One region of the Tessaracoccus luoxuelianae genome, then DNA from elsewhere that is predicted to be linked to it. Evidence: predicted binding sites of a transcription regulator. Region 1 holds the regulator's gene; each other region holds the start of a gene.
The links. Region 1 encodes HrcA, which represses chaperone genes, less so after heat shock. Its sites were predicted from a motif close to TTGGCACTCGNNNNNNNCGAGTGCCAA; they were not measured.
Positions count from the first base shown of each region.

Region 2: a site for HrcA is predicted at 1,079-1,105, ahead of groL (chaperonin GroEL). Genes of this name have one in related genera too.
Region 3: a site for HrcA is predicted at 1,131-1,157, ahead of groES (co-chaperone GroES). Genes of this name have one in related genera too.

Region 1 is NZ_CM137013.1:1,929,257-1,931,508, forward strand. It holds gene ACX1D1_RS08620 (MBL fold metallo-hydrolase) at 1-632, opposite strand, end outside; gene hrcA (heat-inducible transcriptional repressor HrcA) at 697-1,701, shown strand; gene dnaJ (molecular chaperone DnaJ) at 1,733-2,252, shown strand, end outside.
Region 2 is NZ_CM137013.1:3,048,672-3,050,923, reverse strand. It holds gene manA (mannose-6-phosphate isomerase, class I) at 1-145, opposite strand, end outside; gene ACX1D1_RS14060 (DUF3263 domain-containing protein) at 272-547, shown strand; gene ACX1D1_RS14055 (hypothetical protein) at 537-1,022, opposite strand; gene groL (chaperonin GroEL) at 1,245-2,252, shown strand, end outside.
Region 3 is NZ_CM137013.1:2,811,979-2,814,230, reverse strand. It holds gene ACX1D1_RS12935 (class I SAM-dependent methyltransferase) at 1-1,104, shown strand, start outside; gene groES (co-chaperone GroES) at 1,248-1,544, shown strand; gene groL (chaperonin GroEL) at 1,554-2,252, shown strand, end outside.

The DNA of each region.
Region 1 (2,252 bases):
ACACCCTGCTGGATGAGCATCTCGCACGAGCTGTAGAGCATCGCGATCTCCGCCCTCTGCACGAACGCGAACTCACGGTCCACCACCGCCCCGTGGCCGGGAACGAACCTGGTGAGGGAGCTGCTGGCGCCGAGTACGCCGTCGAGGACGGTGGGCCAGTTGGCAAGCGAGGTGGACTCGTCGATCTGCGGGTCCGCGCCCTCCTCCAGGAGATCCCCGACGAACACCACGTTCGCCTCCGGGACGAACGCCACGATGTCCGCGCGGGTGTGCGCCTCGCCGAAGTGCAGCAGCTCCACCCGTTGTCCGCCGAGGTGCAGCGCCAGGGCCATCGAGAACCTCCGTGTCACCCCGGGGTCGTCCAGGTCCTCGTGCGCGACCACCTGGACACCCGACATGCCTGGGAGGCCGCCGACGTGATCGTGGTGGCCGTGCGTCAGCGCCACATGCGTCACCGGGACACCCGCCAGCGCGGTGGCCGAGGCCAGCAGCTCGGCGCCCTCGGCGGCTGTGTTACCGGCATCGATGAGGAGTGCCGCGTCATCACCGACGATGAGTCCCACGTTGACCCGGTGCTGATCGAGCGTGGTCACGTACACGCGGGGAGTCACGGGGGTCCAGATCAGCGTCATGGCAGCCAGCATAGATGCAGCTACACTGGCACTCGCCGTCTATGAGTGCCAGCTGGGAGGTGACATGCTCGACGACCGCAAACTGGACGTGTTGAAGGCCATCGTGACCGACTATGTGGCCAGCCGCGAGCCGGTCGGCTCCAAGGCGCTGGTTGAACGCCACAAGCTGGACGTCTCCGCCGCCACGGTCCGCAACGACATGGCCGTGCTGGAGGAGGAGGGCTACATCATGCAGCCCCACACCAGCGCCGGCCGCATCCCCACCGACAAGGGCTATCGGCTCTTCGTGGACAGGCTCGCCCACATCAAGCCGCTGTCGCCCGCTGAGCGCAGCGCCATCACCACCTATCTCAACGGCACCGCCGACGTCGACGATCTGGTCATGCGCACCGTCCGGCTGCTGGCCCAGCTGACCCGCCAGGTGGCCATCGTGCAGTATCCGGTGGCGCAGCGCACCCAGGTGCGCCACGTCGAGCTGCTGCTCCTGACGCCCGAGCGCCTGATGGTCATCGTGGTCCAATCCTCGGGGCGCGTTGATCAGACCATGTTGGAGACTCCGCTCACGGACGAGGGCCGGCTGCAGGCGTTGCGGAACCGGATCGCCGAGGCCATTGTCGGACGGACGCCTGCGGATGCGGCCGGGGCTCTGGCCGCCATGCTGGAGGGAGTCGCACCCGATGACAGGCCGTTCGCGGGCCCGGTGGTCGCCGCGGTCCTGGAGGCCATCGCCGCCGAGCCGGCCGCGCACGTTGTGGTGGCCGGGCTGCCCAACCTCGCCTCAAGCCAGGCGTTCGAGACCAACCTGCGCCCACTGCTGGAGGCGCTGGAGGAGCAGGTGGTGCTCATGCGACTCCTGGGCGAGGCGGCGGGCGACGACGTGACGGTACGCATCGGCGAAGAGAACACCGCCGAGGGATTCCGGGGCAGCAGCCTCATCGCGTCCGGCTACGGTGTGGAGCGCACTGCCAGCCTCGGCGTCGTCGGACCCACCCGCATGGACTACGCGTCCCACATCTCCGCGGTGCGAGCAGTGTCGCGGTACGTGAGCAGATTCCTCAACGAAGGCTAGATCCCCCACCCGAAGGCTGAAGCAAGAAGATATGAGCAAGGACTACTACGACATCCTTGGCGTCGAGCGGGACGCAACCCCCGAGGCCATCAAGAAGGCCTACCGCCGCCGCGCCATGAAGGTGCACCCCGACGTCGCCCAGGAAGAGGGCGCCGCCGAGAAATTCAAGGAACTCAACGAGGCCTACGAGGTCCTGAGCGACCCCAACAAGCGCGCCGTGTTCGACCGGGGCGGCGACCCCATGAGCCAGGGCGCCGGCTTCTCCGGCTTCGGCGGTGGGTTCGCCGGGGGGTTCGACTTCTCCAATCTGGTCGACGCCATGTTCGGCGCGGCAGGAGGGCGTGGCCCCCGATCCCGCGTCCGTCAAGGCCAGGACGCGCTGGTGAGGGTTTCCCTCCAACTGCACGAGGCGGTCTTCGGCGTGACGAAGCCTCTCAAGGTGGACACCGCCGTGGTGTGCCCCAAGTGCAGCGGCGCGGGCGGCGAGCCCGGCTCGGAGCCGGTGACCTGCACCACGTGCGACGGCGCGGGCGAGGTCAGCCAGATCCAGC
Region 2 (2,252 bases), 1.1 Mb from region 1:
CCTCGAGGAAGGCGTGCCCGCCCGGGTGGGTGCCCAACCAGTACTCGGCCCAGGGGCGCCCATCCGGGTCCCTGCGGAGGATCGCGGGGATCTCGGTATGGCTTCCCCAGGCGAAGTGCTGGACGTGGCCGGTGAGTCGGCGCATGGCGATGGAGTCCTTGAGGTGTGGGGGCCAGGGTGCCCTCGACTGTACCGCGCACGCTGGGTCGACGGGGTGCCCAGCGGTCGCCGGCTAATGACACTGATGTGATTCGGGTTTAGACTGGGCGCCATGTCTGAAGCCTTCACCGTCAGCGCACCGGCCGAGTTGTCGGACAGTGACGCCGCGATCCTGGACTTCGAGGACCGATGGTTCACCTCGGCGGTGCCGAAGGAACAGGCCATCATGGAGCACTTCAACCTGTCGTCGGCCCGCTATTACCAGCACCTCAACATGCTCATCGACACCCCCGAGGCGCTTGCCTACCGGCCGCTCCTGGTGAAGCGTCTGCGACGGATGCGCGGCCAGCGTCACGCCGCCCGCTCGGCCCGTCGGCTCAACGGCTGACCAGCCTCCGCAGCCCCATCTTCAGCGGCATCGTCGGATTCCTGCGGTAGCCGCCCTTGAGCAGGTCCGCCTGCACCTCGAAGTGGTTGGCGCTGGCCCGGTCTCCCGTGCGCACCATGGACCACGCCACCGCCATCCCGTAGAGCGGCAGGAACGGCAGCCCCAGGCAGTAGGCGTACTGCCAGGCGTGGCCGTCCTCGTGCTCCATCAGCGTGGGCGTGGAGGCCTCCACCTCCTCCAGGCTCCGACGGGGCACCAGCACCACCGAGCCGATCGTCATGGCTCCGGCGTTGGTGATCGGCAGCCGCACCCTGTCCGCGACGATCAGATGGTCGCGGAGACGGAGCCGGGACCGACCCGCCAGCGCGACGACGAGGCCGAGCGGGGTGGACAGGTTGACCAGGTTGGCGGCGTTGCGGAGGAGCCGCGGCAGATCCGTCGTCGGCTGCCGGTGTCGTCGAGAGTTGGGCGTCACAGGCCGAGCCTAACGTCCACCTCCGGCGCGGAGGGCGGCTCGCAACCACGAAATTCTTTGCACTCTCTTGTGTCGAGTGCTAATAATGGGGTTAGCACTCTCACGCTTTGAGTGCTACCGAACTGTGGTGAGGCTTAGCCGTCCGTCGCGGGCACCGCGGTTCACCCGACACTGCACACTCGGGGCTCCGGCCCCACTTGACGGGAGGACTCCCGAAACACCATGGCAAAGCTGATTGAGTTCAATGAGGAAGCGCGCCGCGCCCTCGAGCGTGGCATGAACACGCTGGCCGACGCGGTCAAGGTGACGCTCGGCCCCAAGGGTCGCAACGTCGTCCTGGAGAAGAAGTGGGGCGCCCCCACGATCACCAACGATGGCGTGTCCATCGCCAAGGAGATCGAGCTGGAGGACCCGTACGAGCGCATCGGCGCCGAGCTGGTCAAGGAGGTCGCCAAGAAGACTGACGACGTCGCCGGCGACGGCACTACCACCGCCACCGTCGTGGCACAGGCGATGGTCCGCGAGGGCCTCCGCAACGTCTCGGCCGGGGCGAACCCGATGAGCCTGAAGAAGGGCATCGAGACCGCTGTGGCCGCCATCGTCGCTGAGCTGGCCAACATGGCCATCGACGTCGAGACCAAGGAGCAGATCGCCGCAACGGCCTCGATCTCCGCCGCCGACGCCACCGTCGGAGAGATCATCGCCGAGGCGATGGACAAGGTCGGCAAGGAGGGCGTGATTACGGTCGAGGAGTCCAACACCTTCGGCCTGGACCTTGAGCTCACCGAGGGCATGCGCTTCGACAAGGGCTACATCTCGCCCTACTTCGTCACCGACGCCGAGCGCATGGAAGCCACCCTGGATGATCCCTACATCCTGCTCGCCAACTCCAAGATCTCCTCGCTGAAGGACCTCCTGCCGGTCCTGGAGAAGGTCATGCAGTCCGGCAAGCCCCTGCTGGTCATCGCCGAGGACGTCGAGGGTGAGGCCCTCGCAGGCCTGATCGTCAACAAGATCCGCGGCACCTTCAAGTCCATCGCGGTCAAGGCCCCCGGCTTCGGAGACCGCCGCAAGGCCATGCTGACCGACATCGCCATCCTCACCGGTGCCGAGGTCATCAGCGAGGAGGTCGGCCTGTCCCTGGACGCCGTCACCCTGGATCTCCTGGGCTCGGCTCGTTCCGTGCTGGTCACCAAGGACGAGTGCACGATCATCGAGGGCGCCGGCGAG
Region 3 (2,252 bases), 880 kb from region 1:
GATCCGTCGTCGCTGGGCGCCGCGTCCCGCCTGCGCGCCGGCTTCGGCCCCGACGAGGCCGCGTGGGCGCTGACGCAGGCGGCGCTGCGTCGTCGGGCCCGGGTCAAGTTCGCCCGGGCCGACGAGATGCTGTTCACCCACGCGGGTCTGGAACAGGCCACCCGGGACCCTGTCCGCCGGTGGCGCGCGGCGCGCTTCGCTGCGGCCGGGGTGGCGACGGTGTGGGACCTGGGCTGCGGAATCGGGGCCGACGCGATGGCCCTGGCTGAGGCGGGGCTCGCGGTGCACGCCGTCGACGCCGACCCCGCCACCGCCGAGGTGGCGTCCTGGAACCTCGGCCTCGTGGGAGCCGGCCCGGCCGTGGTGGCGCGAGCCGAGGAGGTCGTGCTGCCCGAGAGCGACGGCGTGTTCCTGGACCCCGCCCGCCGCACCTCGAGGGGCCGCACCTGGAATGTGGCGGACTTCACCCCACCGTGGTCGTTGGTGCTCGATCACCTGGCCTCGCCAAGGTTCGCGGCCGTCAAGCTCGGCCCCGGACTCCCCAAGGAACTCATCCCCGACGGCGTGCGCGCCACATGGGTGAGCGACGGTGGCGACGTGGTGGAGGTGTCGCTGTGGAACCGGCTGCCCGAGGGGCGCTCGGCCGTGCTGCTCAGCGGGGGTGGGGCCCTGGAGCTCGTGGGCAGGGGGGATGAGCCGCCCGTCGCCGCGCCGTTGGGGCGCTACGTCTACGAGCCGGACGGCGCCGCCATCCGGGCGGGCCTGGTGGGGGAGTCTGCCCCGGGGGCCTGGCTGCTGGATCCGCACGTGGCCTACCTCTCCTCCGACGCGCCCATCGACACGCCTTGGGCCACCCGCTTCGAGGTCCTCGAAGTCCTCGACTACTCCGTCAAGGCGCTGCGCGGCTACGTCCGCGACCGGGGCATCGGCACGCTGGAGATCAAGAAGCGAGCCATCGACGTCGACCCGGCAGCGCTCCGCCGCGAGCTCAAGCCGAAGGGGAGCGCGGCCGCCACGATCATCCTCGCCCGCACCGTCGACGGGACGGTTGCCATCATCGCGAGGCGATCCAACCGCAGCGCTTCTGGCACTCGGCTTGATTGAGTGCTAAACCCCGGATAACGTAGGTGCTGGCACTCGGCCCTGTCGGGTGCTAATGGTCGGACGGCACCCGCGACGACGCCCGGCCACTTCACACTGACCTACACGCCGGCCTTCGGGTCGGATATGACAGAAAGGTGTTTGACGTGGCAACCACGATCAAGCCGCTCGAGGACCGGATCCTCATTCAGCCCCTTGAGGCCGTCCAGACCACCGCTTCCGGCCTTGTCATCCCCGACACCGCCAAGGAGAAGCCCCAGGAGGGCAAGGTCATCGCCACCGGCCCCGGCCGCATCGACGACAAGGGCAACCGTGTCCCGCTCGACGTCGCCGAGGGCGACATCGTGATCTTCTCCAAGTACGGAGGCACCGAGGTCAAGTACGACGGCCAGGAGTACCTCCTGCTGAACGCCCGCGACATCCTCGCCGTCGTCAGCAAGTAAGGACCACACATGCCGAAGATTCTCGCTTTCAACGAGGAGGCACGTCGCGCGCTTGAGCGCGGTGTCGACGCCCTCGCCAACACCGTCAAGGTCACGCTCGGCCCCAAGGGCCGCTACGTGGTCCTGGACAAGAAGTGGGGAGCCCCCACCATCACCAACGACGGTGTCACCGTCGCCAAGGAGGTTGAGCTCGACGATCCCTACGAGGATCTCGGCGCTCAGCTCGCCAAGGAGGTGGCCACCAAGACCAACGACGTCGCCGGTGACGGCACCACCACCGCCACAGTGCTGGCCCAGGCCATGGTGCACGCAGGCCTGCGCGCCGTGACCGCCGGGGTCAACCCGATCGGCCTCAAGCGAGGCATCGACAAGGCCGTTGAGGCCGTCGTCGAGCGCCTCCGTGAGAACGCGCGCCCCGTGGACACCACCGCCGACATGGCGTCGGTGGCCACCATCTCCTCCCGTGACGAGCAGATCGGCGATCTGATCGCCGAGGCGTTCGACAAGGTGGGCAAGGACGGCGTCATCACCGTCGACGAGTCCAACACGATGGGTACCGAGCTCGAGTTCACCGAGGGCATGCAGTTCGACAAGGGCTACCTGTCCCCGTACTTCGTCACCGACGCGGACCGGATGGAGGCCATCCTCGAGGATCCCTACATCCTCATCAACAGCGGCAAGATCTCGTCGATGAACGACCTGCTCCCG